DNA from 2 places in the Pseudovibrio sp. SCP20 genome. Region 1 is predicted to be linked to the other one. Evidence: riboswitches for the same ligand, from Rfam matches in the RefSeq annotation. Region 1 holds a riboswitch; the other holds the start of a gene.
The links. A riboswitch is a leader RNA that binds a small molecule or an ion and turns the genes downstream of it on or off. The one in region 1 is predicted to bind cobalamin.
Positions count from the first base shown of each region.

Region 2: it holds a riboswitch for cobalamin, as region 1 does, so the genes downstream of both, AC3CB2_RS09840 (ABC transporter ATP-binding protein) here and cobU (bifunctional adenosylcobinamide kinase/adenosylcobinamide-phosphate guanylyltransferase) in region 1, are expected to answer to the same signal.

Region 1 is NZ_JBYMDH010000001.1:1,647,028-1,654,778, reverse strand. It holds gene cls (cardiolipin synthase) at 1-376, opposite strand, end outside; gene AC3CB2_RS07240 (cysteine synthase A) at 540-1,577, opposite strand; gene AC3CB2_RS07235 (hypothetical protein) at 1,825-2,514, opposite strand; gene AC3CB2_RS07230 (hypothetical protein) at 2,973-3,122, opposite strand; tRNA gene AC3CB2_RS07225 (tRNA-Asn) at 3,226-3,300, opposite strand; tRNA gene AC3CB2_RS07220 (tRNA-Asn) at 3,339-3,413, opposite strand; tRNA gene AC3CB2_RS07215 (tRNA-Asn) at 3,454-3,528, opposite strand; cobalamin riboswitch at 3,787-3,997, shown strand; gene cobU (bifunctional adenosylcobinamide kinase/adenosylcobinamide-phosphate guanylyltransferase) at 4,134-4,694, shown strand; gene cobW (cobalamin biosynthesis protein CobW) at 4,691-5,806, shown strand; gene cobN (cobaltochelatase subunit CobN) at 5,806-7,751, shown strand, end outside.
Region 2 is NZ_JBYMDH010000002.1:287,142-294,892, forward strand. It holds gene AC3CB2_RS09830 (hypothetical protein) at 237-509, opposite strand; gene AC3CB2_RS09835 (hypothetical protein) at 952-1,467, opposite strand; cobalamin riboswitch at 1,693-1,902, shown strand; gene AC3CB2_RS09840 (ABC transporter ATP-binding protein) at 2,249-3,031, shown strand; gene AC3CB2_RS09845 (ABC transporter substrate-binding protein) at 3,043-3,981, shown strand; gene AC3CB2_RS09850 (FecCD family ABC transporter permease) at 4,037-5,038, shown strand; gene AC3CB2_RS09855 (class I SAM-dependent DNA methyltransferase) at 5,293-6,000, shown strand; gene AC3CB2_RS09860 (DUF1499 domain-containing protein) at 6,178-6,666, opposite strand; gene AC3CB2_RS09865 (hypothetical protein) at 6,915-7,250, opposite strand; gene AC3CB2_RS09870 (septation protein A) at 7,705-7,751, shown strand, end outside.

The DNA.
Region 1 (7,751 bases):
CGAACATGGCCGGGCCATCGATGAGCAGGTCGCAGGAGTTGTTTTCCAGAAACGGGACGGAGGCCACACGGGTATGAACGGGCCAGTGACTGCTGGCTGCGCCGTCTACATAAGGAGTGTGGCGGTTGAGGACGTCGGCCTCGATCTGGGAGATGTCGTCGCGTACTTCGATGTAATCATCCAGCCGTTTCCACGCGAAGATGAAGTAAAGCGGGACTGTGGGCATGGGGATGAAAAACAGGGAGAGCAGCCAGGCAATGCTGCCTTGCGAGGTGCGGGAGTACATGATCTCGCGAATGGCACAAACCACTGCCAATGCGTAGAAAAATACACTGAATAGAGCGATCAGGGAGAGGAGGCTGAATGAAGATTCCAAGCGTTACAACTCCTGTAATGCGAGGACCTACTTATAGCTGTGCCAAGAGGATTGGTCAAAACCTCTTGGCGAATTTTGCAATGCTTTCCGTTAAGGGCAGGTTGCCGGAGCCTGTTGGGGCTTTCTGGAAAGCTGGCGCCCTAAAGCGGGCGCCTCAAGCCAATCAGGCTGCTTCGAACGGGATGGCGATGTCGGATTTGCGTTCCATCCACTCTGGCACTGGCAGGCCTTTTTCGCGCAGGAATGTTGGGTTGAACATCTTGCCCTGATAGCGGGTGCCATAATCACACAGCACGGTCACGATGGTGTGGCCTGGGCCAAGTTCTTTTGCCAGACGAACAGCTCCAGCCACGTTGATGCCGGAGGAGCCGCCGAGGCAGAGGCCTTCATTCTGCAGCAGTTCAAAGTTGATCAGTAGGCCTTCCTCATCAGAGATGCGGTAAGGGATGTCGATCGGCGCGTCTTCCAGATTCGCGGTGATGCGGCCCTGACCGATGCCCTCTGAGATGGAGGAGCCTTCGGACTTCAGCTCGCCGTGGGCGTAGTAGTTGTAAAGCGCTGCGCCGTGCGGATCTGCGAGGCCGATCTTGATGTTCGGGTTCTTTTCCTTCAGGCCGATGCCGGTGCCCGCCAGTGTGCCGCCTGTGCCCACTGCGCAGATGAAGCCGTCGACTTTGCCGTCGGTCTGCTGCCAGATTTCCTGAGCGGTGGTTTCAATGTGGCCCTGACGGTTGGCGACATTGTCAAACTGGTTGGCCCAGATGGCGCCCTGCGGATGGGTCTTGTTCAGCTCTTCAGCGATGCGCTGGGAGACTTTGATGTAGTTGTTTGGATTCTTGTAAGGAACCGCCGGAACTTCGATCAGCTCAGCACCTGCAATGCGCAGCATGTCTTTCTTTTCCTGAGACTGGGTCTCGGGAATGACGATGACAGAGCGGTAGCCCAGTGCGTTGCCGACCAGTGCGAGGCCGATGCCGGTGTTGCCTGCGGTGCCTTCCACAATGATGCCGCCTGGCTTCAGGGTGCCGCGTTTGACAGCATCACGGATGATGAAGAGCGCAGCGCGGTCCTTGACGGACTGGCCCGGGTTCATGAACTCAGCTTTGCCGAGGATTTCACAGCCGGTACGCTCAGAAGGGCCTTTGAGGCGAATGAGGGGGGTGTTGCCGATAGCTTCGATGGCAGAGGCGCGCGTGTCCATAGTGTCTCTCAAATAACTCGTATCAGGATAAATTTCAGAATGCGGGTATTCGACCCCTTTTGAGACCACGCTACTGTGCTGGCCCGGCAAGAACAAGAAATGGGCTGCCAAAGGGTGCGTTAGACTAGGATATTATTCTCCTCGGGCTTCCGTAGGAGAATAAAATTGCTCACGGGGTGTGTGCGGTTCGAATATGCACGCTAAATGCGATTTGAGAGAGTATCGATTTGCGCGCAGCTGGTTCCTGTCAGGATCTGCTTTCCAGCCATGAGATGGCGTCTTTGGTTGCCTTCCAGAGGATTTCACCATTCTCTCCTGCGCGGAGCATGAAAGAATTATGGACTTCCTCTGGAACAGGCTGCACCTCCAGCAGGTTCACCTGCGTATCCAACGCTGGGGCAAAAGCTTCCTTGCGGGTGACCACAAAGCGCTCATCCGTTGGTACGCGGGACTGGTCCTTCTTCAGAGCAGCCGACTGCATGGCTTTGCTGTGGCTGTCTGGCTGCATCACGGTCACCGCAATGGCCCTGCCATCTGGCAGGAGATGGGTTTCGTTCTGCTGGACTTCGGAGTTGTAAATGACTTCGCCGTGTTGATCGATCAGCTCGACCCACAAGGTTTTGCGACCCTGAATTTCCACTTCACCCACCCAGATGGACAGATCACTTTCCAGCGGGTCGGCATAAGGGGCTTTGGGTGGGGGGGCGACGGTGACGGCGAGATAGTCCTCTGGCATGGCGTAGGTGTTGCCGTCCTCGGATTTATCAATGAGCTGCGGGCCGGAAGGTGTGGCCGGGTCCGTTGCAGGAGATGTTTCTGCCAGTGCAGGCGCAGCCAGCGTAAGCGGCGCAGCGAGACAGGCAGCAAGAAGACCAGATTTTGCGAAGCGAAAATTCAAGACGTGCGGCAGACCGCACAGCGGAAACAGACTACTCATTGATGGCTCCCTGACTTTCACGCAGCAACTTTCCCAGAGGGGGCGCCTTATTGTGTGCAGTAACACAGTCATCACGAAGTAGTGACTATGATAATTCGCACCAGATACATTAGAGGTATACGTATTTACTTAGAGTATCTATGCCATAATAATTGTATATAAATTATGTTTCGCGTATTTATACTTTCAGGTTATTTAATTGCTATTATGTAAAATTTTCATTGTGTTGATTTGCTATACAAAATGGAGAGAACTGTGATGAGCATCTCAGTTTCTCTCATTGGCAAAAAAATCACTTATTTTTTCAAGTGGCTTAAGCTTTTGAAAGAACAGCGCTTCATTTCTGCCCCTTTTGTGTGGGGTGCATCTGCCTGATACGGGCTGTTTTAAGTGCTGCGTGATATGCACAGCTCTCCCTGCTTATGAACTCCCCGATAATTTGGGGAGGCGTCGCTCGGCTAGTTGGTCGCCATATGCAGGATCAGGGTGAGTTTTGCCGCGAAATGGAGTGCCTCCGCTTTTGTGCGGAAGAGAGTTCTACCCAGATGGACTCCGTTTCTTCGGCCTGCGGCACTTGCCAGTGCTGCGGTTTCGCTGCGCGTGAACATGGTTTTCTACCCACTGTTTTTATTATTGTAGGGTTAGACGCACGCGTACGAATTCTGTGAGATGAAACGCTGATTTAAAGGAGAGGGGAATTTTGAGAAAGGATGGCTCCCCGGGCCGGATTCGAACCAGCGACCAAGCGGTTAACAGCCGCTTGCTCTACCACTGAGCTACCGGGGATCACGATGTCCTCGCCATTTGGCTGCAATCAAGAAAAGTGGCTCCCCGGGCCGGATTCGAACCAGCGACCAAGCGGTTAACAGCCGCTTGCTCTACCACTGAGCTACCGGGGATCACGATGATCTTGCCGTTATGGCTGCAAACGAGAAAGGATGGCTCCCCGGGCCGGATTCGAACCAGCGACCAAGCGGTTAACAGCCGCTTGCTCTACCACTGAGCTACCGGGGATCATGACACCCTTGCGAGTTTGCCTCGCCGTTTGCGTGAGGAGGCTTTTACAGAGGCATGGTGTGTTTGCCAAGTCGTTTTTTAGGAATTTTTCGATTTGTGGACAGTTTCTCGTTTTTTTTATTGAGATATCCAAGGGGGTTAGCCAGAAATCTCCAAAAACCGCGGATTTTGCGGGTTTGATTTTCCGGTGATGTTGGAATCCTCACAAAGACAATTGACAGGGGAGCTGATTGCGCCCCACACTTAAGCCCAGAACTCCAGTTTCTTTTCGTCTGTGCCGAGGCTTTCAGGCGGAAGGATTAAACGGGAATGCGGTTCCATATATATGGAAGTAAGCCGCAGCTGCCCCCGCAACTGTGAGCGGCGAGATCATTGCGATAATCCCACTGGCCTTTTTGGAGGCTGGGAAGGGGCTGTGATCGACAGAGCCGCAAGCCAGGAGACCGGCTGGAGATATGATTTGACATAGGACTGCTGTCGGGTGGACGGCGAGAGGTGCTCATGACACATATTTCCCTGTTTCCGTGCGAGACAGCTGCTGTACTTTCATATTCTTTGAGTGAAGCTTCGGCTTCCACGCGCTTGCTGATCAGCTAACCCAGATGGCTGAACAGAGCGGCGACCTTTGCGTTCGTCATTGTCTCGTAACGGGCGGTGCTCGTTCCGGGAAAAGCGCATATGCGGAAAAGCTGGTTTTAAGCAGCGGGCGACGCCCGACTTATATTGCGACAGGCCAGGCCTTTGACGGTGAAATGGAGGAACGTATCGCGCATCATAAGATGCAGCGGGGCGACCTTTGGGACACTGTTGAGGAGCCGCTGGAGCTTGTGCGCGTGCTGAAAGAGCATGCCCATGCGGAGCGCGCCATCCTCGTTGATTGCCTGACGCTTTGGCTTTCCAACCTTATGCATGCCGAGCGGGACTGGAGCGTTGAGCTTGAACAGCTGCGTGCTGTGCTCTCCGATTTGCCATGCCCCGTTGTGTTTGTTGGCAATGAGGTGGGCATGGGCATCGTGCCTGAAAACGCCATGGCCCGCGCCTTTCGTGATGAGGCCGGGCGCCTCAACCAGCGTATCGCTGAGTTTTGCCACTACGTGATGTTTGTTGCTGCCGGTCAACCGTTGCAGCTGAAGCCTGCTGTTTTTCCGGAGATTTCCCTATGACTGTTTCTTTTGCTGCGCCTTCCAAAAAAATTCCTGCCGTCATTATCACTGGTTTTCTGGGTGCCGGAAAAACCACATTGGTCCGCAACCTTTTGATGAAGGCTCAGGACAAGCGCATTGCGCTCATCGTCAACGAATTTGGCGAGATGGGTTTTGATGGATCGCTGGTCAATGGCTGTGCTGATCCGGATTGTTCTGCGGATGAGGTGGTGGAGCTGGCCAATGGCTGCATCTGCTGCACGGTGGCGGATGATTTTCTGCCAACTATGGAAATGCTTCTGGAGCGGGAGCAGGCACCGGATGTGATCGTGATTGAAACCTCTGGTCTGGCGCTGCCGCAGCCCTTGGTGCGGGCGTTCAACTGGCCTTCCGTGAAACCGCGCGTCACCGTTGATAGTGTGGTGACTGTGGTGGATGCGCCTGCTGTTGCTGCTGGCAAGGTTGCTTCTGATGAAGAAGCGGTTGCGGCGCAGCGTGCTGCAGATGAGGCGCTGGACCACGAAAGCCCGGTGGAGGAGCTGTTTGCTGACCAGCTGACCTGCGCCGATCTTGTTGTGCTTTCCAAAGCTGATCTTTTGACTGAGGAAGAGCTTTCCGCTGTGAAGGCGACCATCAGTGGTCGTTTGCGCGATGGGGTTGAGATTGTGGCTGCCTCTCATGGAGAGCTGGCGCTGGATGTTCTGCTGGGCCGGGATGCCGGGGCTGAGGATGATATGGACTTGCGTCTTTCTCACCATGAAGCGCAGCATGCTCACGACCACGACCACGACCACGACCACGACCACGACCACGACCACCATCATCATCACGATCATTCCCATGATGACTTTGAGAGCTTTGTGCTGCCAACCCGCCGGTTTGCCTCCATTGAGGAGGTGAAAGCTCAGGTGGAGGCGGCCATGAAGGTTTCCGGCGTGCTGCGGATTAAAGGCAGTGTGGTGGTGGAAGGCAAAGTGGCGCCGGTGCTGGTGCAGGCGGTTGGCCCACGTGTGGAAGCCTGGTTTGCGGCTGGCAGTGAAAGCCATTCCAAGCTGGTTGTGATTGGTCTTGCAGGATTGGACAAGCACAGTGTGAATGCTGCGCTGAGTGAATTTGAGTTGGTTTCTGCCTGATGCACGTACTTGTTGGGCAATCACGCCGATTGGATGATGGAGAAGAGGCTGTCGATCTGGGGCAGACGCCTGCGGATGTTGTGTTTTTAAGCGCAGCGGACACAGAGCTTGCTGGCCTTGCGGCGGCCCATGCCCAGCATGAGGGCTACTCCCTGCGGCTTGCCAGTTTTCTGGCGCTGTCCCATCCGTACTCTGTTGACCTTTATATTGAGCAGTGCATTCAAGCCTCAAAACTTGTGGTGGTGCGCCTGTTGGGCGGCGTTGAATACTGGCGCTACGGCGTTGAGCGGCTGGAAGCGGTCGCCCGTGCTGAAGGTGTGAAGCTGGTTCTGCTGCCGGGGGATGACAAGTGGGATGAGGAGCTTGCCAAACGCTCCACCGTGCCGCTGGAAACTGCGCAGATGTTGTGGCGCTATCTGATTGAAGGTGGCGCGGAGAACCTTTCCGGTGCTTTGCTTTATGCGGCGCAGATTGCCGAGCTGCCTGTTGAAGCGCCTTCTGAGCCTATGGCGTTGCCGCGGGCCGGGCTGATGTTGCAAGGGCATTCGCTTCCTTCATTGGATGATGTGCAGGCGAGCTGGAAAGACCCGAGCCGTCCTGTTGCAGCCATCGTGTTTTATCGGGCGCTTTATCAAAGCGGGGCGATAGAGCCAGTACAGGCATTATGTCATGAGCTAGAGGCACAGGGGATTAATCCGCTTGTGCTTTATGTGGCGAGCCTGAAACAGGCGGAATGCGCGGCAGTTGTTTCCAGCGTGTTTGAAGAGTGCCCGCCTGATGTGGTTCTGAACGCCACGGCCTTTGCCCTATCAAACGCAGGGGCTGTTCATTCCGGCACGGTGCTGGACAATAAAGGTGCATGCGTTCTGCAGATTGTGCTGTCGTCCTCCTCTGAAGAGGGCTGGGCGGAGAGTGATCAGGGCTTATCCCCGCGTGACCTTGCTATGCATGTTGTGCTGCCGGAAATTGATGGCCGTCTTTTAACGCGGGCGATCTCGTTTAAGGAAGAAGGTGGCCGTGATACCAAAACACAATGTTCGCTTGTTCGTTTTGTACCAAAACCGGACCGGGTGCAGTTTGTGGCGACACTGGCGGCCAATTGGGCGCGGCTGAAACACAAAAACGCAATCGAGCGCAAAGTTGGCATAGTGCTCGCAAACTATCCCAACAAGGATGGGCGTATAGCAAACGGGGTGGGGCTCGATACGCCTGCTTCCTGCGCGCATCTTCTTTCTGCCATGAAAACAGAAGGTTATGGCGTTGCTGAGAATGCGCCTGGTTCTTCTGAAGCGTTGATAGAGGATCTGCTGGCTGGTCCTACCAATGCACTTAGCAACGCAAACCAACGCAAAGGCGGGGAAGAGTTGCCGCTGGAGCGTTATAAGCAGTTGTTTTCTCAGCTGCCTTTGGCGGTGCGTGAGGGGATTGAGGAACGCTGGGGTGCACCAGAGGATGATCCGCATGTTTTGGACGGGTCGTTCCAGCTGGCGCTCAAGACTTATGGCAATGTGACCGTCGGTATTCAGCCTGCACGCGGCTACAACATTGATCCGAAAGAGACTTATCACGATCCGGCGCTGGTTCCGCCGCATCATTACCTCGCCTGGTACATGTGGCTGCGGGATAGCTTTGAGGTGGACGCACTTATCCACCTTGGCAAACACGGCAACCTTGAATGGCTGCCCGGAAAAGCATTAGCCTTATCAGAGGCTTGTTATCCGGAGGCGGTGATTGGGCCGGTGCCGAACATCTATCCTTTCATCGTCAACGACCCCGGTGAGGGTTCTCAGGCCAAGCGGCGGTTATCCTCGGTGATCATTGATCATCTTACCCCTCCGCTGGCCCGCGCTGAAAGCCACGGCTCCGCTTTGGAGCTGGAAGCGCTGCTGGATGAGTATTACATCGCGGCTGGCGTGGACCATCGCCGCCTGAAAGCACTTGGAAA
Region 2 (7,751 bases), on a different contig from region 1:
TCGCCATTGGCACCGGAGCAAGAGGCACGGGTTTGTGCCAAATGCCGTTCACAGTGATGTTGCACGCGCTTTGCGTGGTCAGGGTTACCGATCACGTTGAGCGCATTGCACGATCAAGCCATTTCCTGAGCCAGTCCCTAACATGAGGCTGGCTCTTTTCTTTGCTGCCGGGCTGCTGCCTCACTTGAATGCGATGGGCCTTGAGGATTGAGCACGCGAGCAAAGGGCAGTACGGCTTAATCAGGAAGCGGAACTTTTGTGTTTATTGGCTGCGGATGAGCGACCCGCTCTAACATTCCGCAGCTTTTTTCCAGTACTTCGAGGCGATCGCGGAAGGCGTGATGCAGAGTGAACAGGGCATCGCGCTCGCTGGAGTGCTGCATTCTCTCTGTCAGCACAAGGTGCTGAATATACGAGAGGTTCTGCAGATCCGAGACAGCGACGATGACTTCGTCAATTTCATTTTGGAAAGTATTTGTGGCGCTACATGCGCATGCGGAGTCGTTCATTCTCAATCCCTCTGTCTTTAGGGTGTTGAACAACCACAGGACAGCAAGGCTTTCGACGGCCCGCTGGCGAGCGGGAGGTTCGAAACCTGTAAGACAGACAGGCGAGTTTATTCCCCCCCGAAGGAGGTGTTGTATTCACCGCCCTCCCGCTCATAGCAAAGGGTTTGCGCGCTACCTATAAAGCAGGCACAAAAAATCCGCCAGTGACGGGAGCGGTAACCGCTGTCTTAAAGGAGGTTTCGACGCCTCATGTATGAATGTGGAATGAAAACCACAGGTTGTCAAACTGACAGTTTTTACAGGGATGTGGATGGCTGAGTTTGCGCGTGTTTGGTGAGGCGGTTGAGCTGTGGTTTGGGTCTGTGCTCACGACTCTGGGTCCCGGATCTGCGCTGCGCTTGTCCGGGATGACGGTGGTGGGGAGGCGGGATGTTTGGGACAGCTAACGAAGGTTTTCTTTTATAATCCGCGCAAATTTTTGAGCGATTTTTTTATTGGGAAGCTTCATATAGTACGCACCTTGTCCCTTTACTGTAACCTCCAACTCGTTATTACTGAGTCTTCGAAATCTCGCGGATTGGCCTGCTACATTGTTATTGTACTCAGGGAAACTTCCGATGACTATAGTTGCCTCATCGGCATTCACTTTTGGTTGCTCTGGCTGATGATAGGCTACCCAAATGCAGTCATTCAGCGATCTATAGTCAGCTGAGTAATTGACAGCATCAAAGTACTCCGGGCTTAGCCTTGCCCATGCGCACGGTGCTATACCGTGATTTCTAAAGATAGCCAGTAACTTACGGGTAAGTTCCTGGTTCGTCATTGATGGGTCAATTTTCACAATCTCCGTATACCCAGGGGCCGGAAGAAGAGCTCCAGTCAGCAAACATCCCGAAACTACAAAACAGGTAGCAAAGACACCCAAGATTATCGAAGTCTTTTTAATGACTGTTTTCATGTCTTTTCACTTATTGCGATCTGGATGGTCATAGTTGCTGACTTCAAGCAGTCTCAGTTTGGTCAGTGCTAAGAGCCTAGCAAGGGGTTGTCACAAGTGAAAACCTCGGAAAACTTGGGCTGGTTTTGCCAAAATGTGTGCGCACCTCACGTGTAGTGCTGACAGTTGCTATCAACAGCGCGTCAGGTCTGTTTTCGAAAACTCTTGCAATTGGGGGCCGTAAAACTCAGTATGCGCGCTGATGGTTTCTGGGGAGCGAAAGGCCCCGGGATTAAAAGGGAACACGGTGCGGTGTAGCCAACAGGCGCCAATTCCGTGACTGCCCCCGCAACTGTAAGCGGTTAGCGAAGCCAAGCGTGCCACTGGAGAGATCCGGGAAGGCTGGCTGAGCACGGACCCGCGAGTCAGGAGACCTGCCATTATGTTTCACTTCAACCCGGGCGGGGCGTCCCGGAAGGAGGCCATAATGGTTGCATTGGCGCAAGCCTCTCACATATCCGGTTTCTATTTGCCCCCGCTGCAGCGCGGAGGGCGTTATGAGACCTTTTTCCTCACAAACTAAACTTTATCCCGGATCGTTTTGCGAGCCGCTGGTGGCCTGCGCACGCGTGCGCTTGACTTTTACTTCAGGATTCGACAATTGATGTAACGTTATAACGTTATATTTATGACTATGTAGCGTTTCACTCAGGTGGGGTGGTTGAATGCTGGATCCTGTTTCTTTTCATTTCAATGGCTTAGGCTGTCCGACGAGGGCTGAGCTGCGCAAGGATGTTTTGTCATGAGCGCGGCTTCTGTATCCGTTCGCGAGGTTTCCTGGGCGCCGGAGCGTAAGAGCGCGCTTGTTCTGAAGCCTCTGAGCTTTGAGCTGGCGGCGAGGCAAACCCTTGGTGTTGTGGGTGCGAACGGGGCTGGGAAATCGACGCTGCTGCGGCTGCTCTATCGCTTCAACAAGCCGATGAGCGGGCAAATTTGCATTGGCGGCGATGACATCTGGTCTCTTTCTGCTCGGGCGACGGCGCAGCGGGTGGCAGCAGTGCTGCAGGAGCAGCCGACAGATTTTGCTCTCAGGGTGCGTGAGATTGTGGAGCTGGGGCGCACGCCTTATCGCAGCGGGCTGGCGGCTTCTGGCGAACATGACCGGCAGGTGGTGGATCGTGCGATCCATGCTTTGCAGCTGGATGGGCTGGCCGGGCGGTTGTTCGGCACGCTTTCTGGCGGGGAACGGCAGCGGGTGATGGTGGCACGGGCTCTGGCTCAGGAGCCGGAGCTGCTCATATTGGATGAGCCAACCAACCATCTGGATATTCGCCATCAGCTGGAAATACTGAAGCTGATTGAAGAGCTGGATCTGACGATCATCACCAGTTTGCACGATCTGAACATGGCAGCACAGGTGTGTGATCAGATCCTGCTGCTGGATCACGGGCAGATGCTGGGCTTTGGGGTGCCGGAACAGATCCTCTCCCCTGCCCTTGTTTCGCAGGCGTTTCAGGTGCGGACCACGCGTGATCAGCTGATGGCCCGGCAACAATCCCTCCTTACTTTTGATCTTCACTCATAAGGACTGTTTTCATGAAAAACTTTGGTTTGGCGCTGGCTGTAGCGCTGCTTTCTTCTTCGGCTGCCTTGGCAGAGGTTTCCGTACAAAGCTGTAATCGCACCGTGGCGTTTGATGGTGTGCCGCAACGGGCCGTTTCCAACGACTCCAACCTGACAGAGATGATGCTGGCGCTGGAGCTGCAGGACAATATGGTGGGTTACACCGGCGTTTCTGGCTGGAGAACGCTGGATGCAGAGCTGACCGACAAGGTGGCTGTGTTGCCGGAACTCTCCCCGAAATACCCAAGCAAGGAAGTGCTGATTGGCGCTGATGCGGACTTCTACTTCGCGGGCTGGAACTACGGGATGAAGGTTGGCGGCGAGGTGACACCAGAAACACTAGAGCCGTTTGGCATCAAGGTTTACGAGTTGACCGAGAGCTGCATCCACCTTGGCGAGAAGCCTAAGGTTTCCATGGATGACATGTACAACGACCTTTTGAACCTTGGCCGCATCTTTGGTGTTGAAGCACGAGCAGAAGCGCTGGTGCAGTCTTATCGTGATGAGTTGGTGCAGTTCAAAGCGGGTCTGAAAACCTCTGACACACCGCTGCGCGTGTTTGTTTATGACAGTGGCGAGGATTCTCCATTCACTGCGGGCCGTTATGCGATGCCAACTGCGATGATTGAAGCGGCCGGAGGCACCAACGTGCTGGACACGCTGGAGAAAAGCTGGGCGCGGGTGAACTGGGAAGCTGTGGTTGAGGCGAACCCAGAGATGATCGTGATCGTCAACTATGGCGAGGTGACTGCTGAGCAGAAGCGTGAGTTCATGCTCAACAACCCAGCCTTTGCGGAGCTGGATGCAGTGAAGAACGACCGGTTCGTGACGCTGGAGTATGCAGAGGCAACACCGGGACCACGGAACATCAAAGCGATCAAGAAGCTCGCTGCTGCATTCTGGGGGAACTAACATGAGCGAAGGAACCGGCGTTGTCGTTGCCCCGCATGAGGGCCGTTCTCCTCATATGCTGCAAATCTGTTGCGTGGGATTGGCTGCGCTGGTTCTTTCGGTTTGCCTTGCTGTCTCCGTTGGCGCGGTTTCCGTATCCATGGAGACGGTCTGGGGTGTTCTCGTCAACAAACTGGTGCCGGGATTGGTGGAGCCGAGTTGGTCTTTGGGCCGGGAGAACATTCTCTGGCAGATCCGCCTGCCCCGTGCGCTGCTGGCAATAATGGTGGGGGCTGGGCTTTCCATTGTCGGTGCCTGCCTTCAATCCGTGACCCGCAACCCGTTGGCGGACCCGCATCTGATCGGCATTTCCGCTGGTGGTGCGTTTGGGGCGGTGTTGGCGCTGCTGCATACGGGGCTGTTTCTGGGCTTGCTTACGGTGCCGTTACTGGCGTTTCTCGGTTCTCTTGGAGCGACGCTGCTGGTGATTGGTGTTGCCAAGTTCACCAGTGCGACCAGCGCTGACCGGCTGGTGCTGACAGGTGTTGCGGTGAGCTTTGTGTTGATGGCGGGCGCGAACATTCTCATCTTTCTGGCGGACCCGCGGGCCACGCACACCGTGGTTTACTGGATGCTGGGCGGGTTAGGTCTGGCACAATGGACGCATCTTCTCTATCCGCTGGCGGTTCTGCTATTTTGCGGGACGTGGCTGTGGCTGCGGGCCGGGCATTTCAACGCCATGACCATTGGAGATGAGACCGCGACAACACTGGGCATCTCCGTTGCCTCTTTCCGGCTGGAGACCTTTGTCATCAGCGCGCTGATTACCGGGGTGATGGTAGCGTTTTCGGGCATGATCGGCTTTGTAGGGCTGATGGTGCCTCATATTGTGCGGTTGTTTGTGGGGGGTGACTATCGGCGCCTGATCCCAATCTCGGCCTTGTTCGGAGCGATCTTTTTGTTGCTAGCGGATGTGCTTTCACGAACGCTGATGAAGCCGGAAGATATGCCAATTGGCATCATCACCGGACTTGTGGGCGGCATTTTCTTTATCTGGCTGCTGCGAGAAAAGCGCTAGTTCGCCGTTTTTCAAGGGCTCAAGTATCTCGCAATTGTTGTGATATTGGCCTGAGCCTGCCGTGATCGCGACACAGATTCTTCGCGTTAGACTCATACAAGGCCGCTCTGGCAGCATGGCAAACAAGCGGTTTTGAAGGGAATTTGCTTTTATTCCGGTTGGTTCCGGCTGCTTTTAATTATGGTTTTGTCGCATATTCCTAGGTGATGAACAGAGGTTGTTTCGGGAACATGTGTTTGATGCGGAGTACGTGAATGACATCTCGTTTGTATAGCGATTTTGCCGAGCAATATGATGAGGCCATTCAGGAGAATATCTACAACGCTCTTCTGGAGCGCCCGACACTGCTTGGCATGCTGCCTCCGCTGCAGGGGCTGAAGGTTCTTGATCTAGGCTGTGGGCCGGGAGTGTATGCGCAATTTCTGTATGACCACGGCGCGGATGTGACCTGCATTGATGAATCCGAGCAGATGTTGAAGCTGGTGAAAGAGAAGCTGGACGACAACGTGAAGTGCTACACCTCTGACCTTTCCGACGGACTGCCAGACAAGCTGGAGGGCACGTTTGATATCGTGATTTGCCCGCTGATGATCCATTACATTGAGGATCTGGGGAAACTCTTTTCCGACATTGGCAAGGTACTGAAGCCGGGCGGCTATTTCGTGTTCTCAACGCACCATCCGCTGATTGATGCGCAGTGCTCTCCAAGCGGTAGTTATCTGCGCCAGGAGCATGTGACGGAGGAGTGGAACACCATTGGCGTGCCGGTGAAGGTGAGCTTTTACCGTCGCCCTCTCTCCATGCTGTTTGGGTGGCTTTCCAGCGCCGGGATGTGCGTTGTGGACCTGCGCGAAGGGATGCCAGCAGCCGAGATGAAGGAAAAATCTCCGGTCCATTATGAGAAGCTGCAGAAGAACCCGAGTTTCATCTTCTTCAAATGCCAAAGCCACTGCTGCAAGTGAGCGGTGAGCTGAAGCTGCCTCAGACTCTTTGGCAACTTACAGATTTGTGAGTCTCAGGATTTCTGCGGTTTATCTCCCGCAGAGTCAGTTCTGCCTTGCCCTAACTCGTGAAATCATGAGTCATTTCAAGGGGATATTGACTCAGCGACACTCACAGGTGTGTTAGTTGCCTCTGAGTCAATTCTCGCCCTCTGCAAAGGTGGAGTAAATGCTGCGGAAACGGTCGTAGCGAGCTCGGTTGGCACCCATATCGCTGTAACCGACACGGGACTGGGAGCGGTAGTGCACGACGCGGTCCTGCTCATCAATCCAGAGCTCCACATCGTCGTTGTAGCCCATCTGAGCGCTTGTAAAGACGGCGTGGAGGTAAGGTCCATCCACCTTGCTGATCTTGTTCTTGCCCATCTCCTCCAGCGTATTGGTGAGGGCAGCCTGCGTTGCGCCAAATGTAGCGAGCATGGGCAGGGGGTCCACATGGCGGGAGGCATCCTGCGCTTGAGAGGAGACAGCATTGGGGGAATTCGGAAGCGGCGCAAACTGCCCATCATGAACGCCGACATACTCCGGCACTTTGGAGTTTTGCCAGATAAGCTTAACTGTGACACCCACCACAAGAGCCACCAGAAGAATTGCAATAACAGCCATTTTAGAAAGACCTTTAAACATTATCGTTTCCAGATTTCCCACCTGCACAGAGCATAACTCATTCAGGAGTTGCGGACGAAATGAAATTCTAGTGTTTAGAATTGCCGGGATTATGTTGGCGATGCGGTAGCTGGTTGATGGCTCTAAAGTGCAAATAAGGCGGTGCTGAACCTTAATCAACACCGCCCTAGGAACGCGTATCTACGTATAGTCGTTAGATACTACCGGCGTTAGCAACCGGCTCGATACGCATGTACAGTGCAATTGACTTAGTCAATAACGCCCTGCTCGCGTGCTTCAGCGATCAGTTCAGAACAGTATCTTTCACGAGCTGCAGGGTCTTTGATCTTCTGAACAGCCTGCTCATGCACCATAGACATCATGATCACAGTCATGAGGTCCCCTTCATCTTCATTCTTGATTTCGTTCATCAGCGCTTTGCCCTTTGCATCAGGAATAGTGAGGCCGCAGCTTTCTTCTGCTCCAATAAAGCTCGCAATGGTCGCGTACTTGATCATTGTATCTTTGATAGGACCAGCAAAGGCAGACTGAGTGGAAACGCTCAGCAGAAGTGCAGCCGCGAGGCATTTAAGGGTGGTGCTCATAATATGTCGTTCCAGATAAAATTGGATGTATCGTCACTGCACATGAAAATGCGCAGCATTTTAATAAATATGAGATTCAAAATATTATGTCGACGCAAACTCATCCCGAACTAATTGATAAATTTTACTTTTTGCAATTTGGGATTTGCAAGAAAAATCATAGGGTAACGAATTTCGCAGCCTTAATTGCTCTAATAAATTGCTTAAATTATCTAATGTAATCGACATAGAGCCTTTCGTCCTCACTCGAAACTGCTGTATTTGCTTCAGCCTGAACGCCTCTTAGATGTTTCAGTTGAACGCATAATTAAGGCTTTCGGGGCGCAAAACGGCCCAATTGGTGCCATTAAACTTGACGATTTTGCAATTTCACTCTTAATTGCCCTTTTAATAGCAAAATTGCTGCTTAAATCTCTCAGGTCGGGAGAAAAGCAACAAAAGGAAGCCTTTGCAGATGAATTCAGAACGCTCTACGCAAACCACTGAGCGCCAGGAACCTTC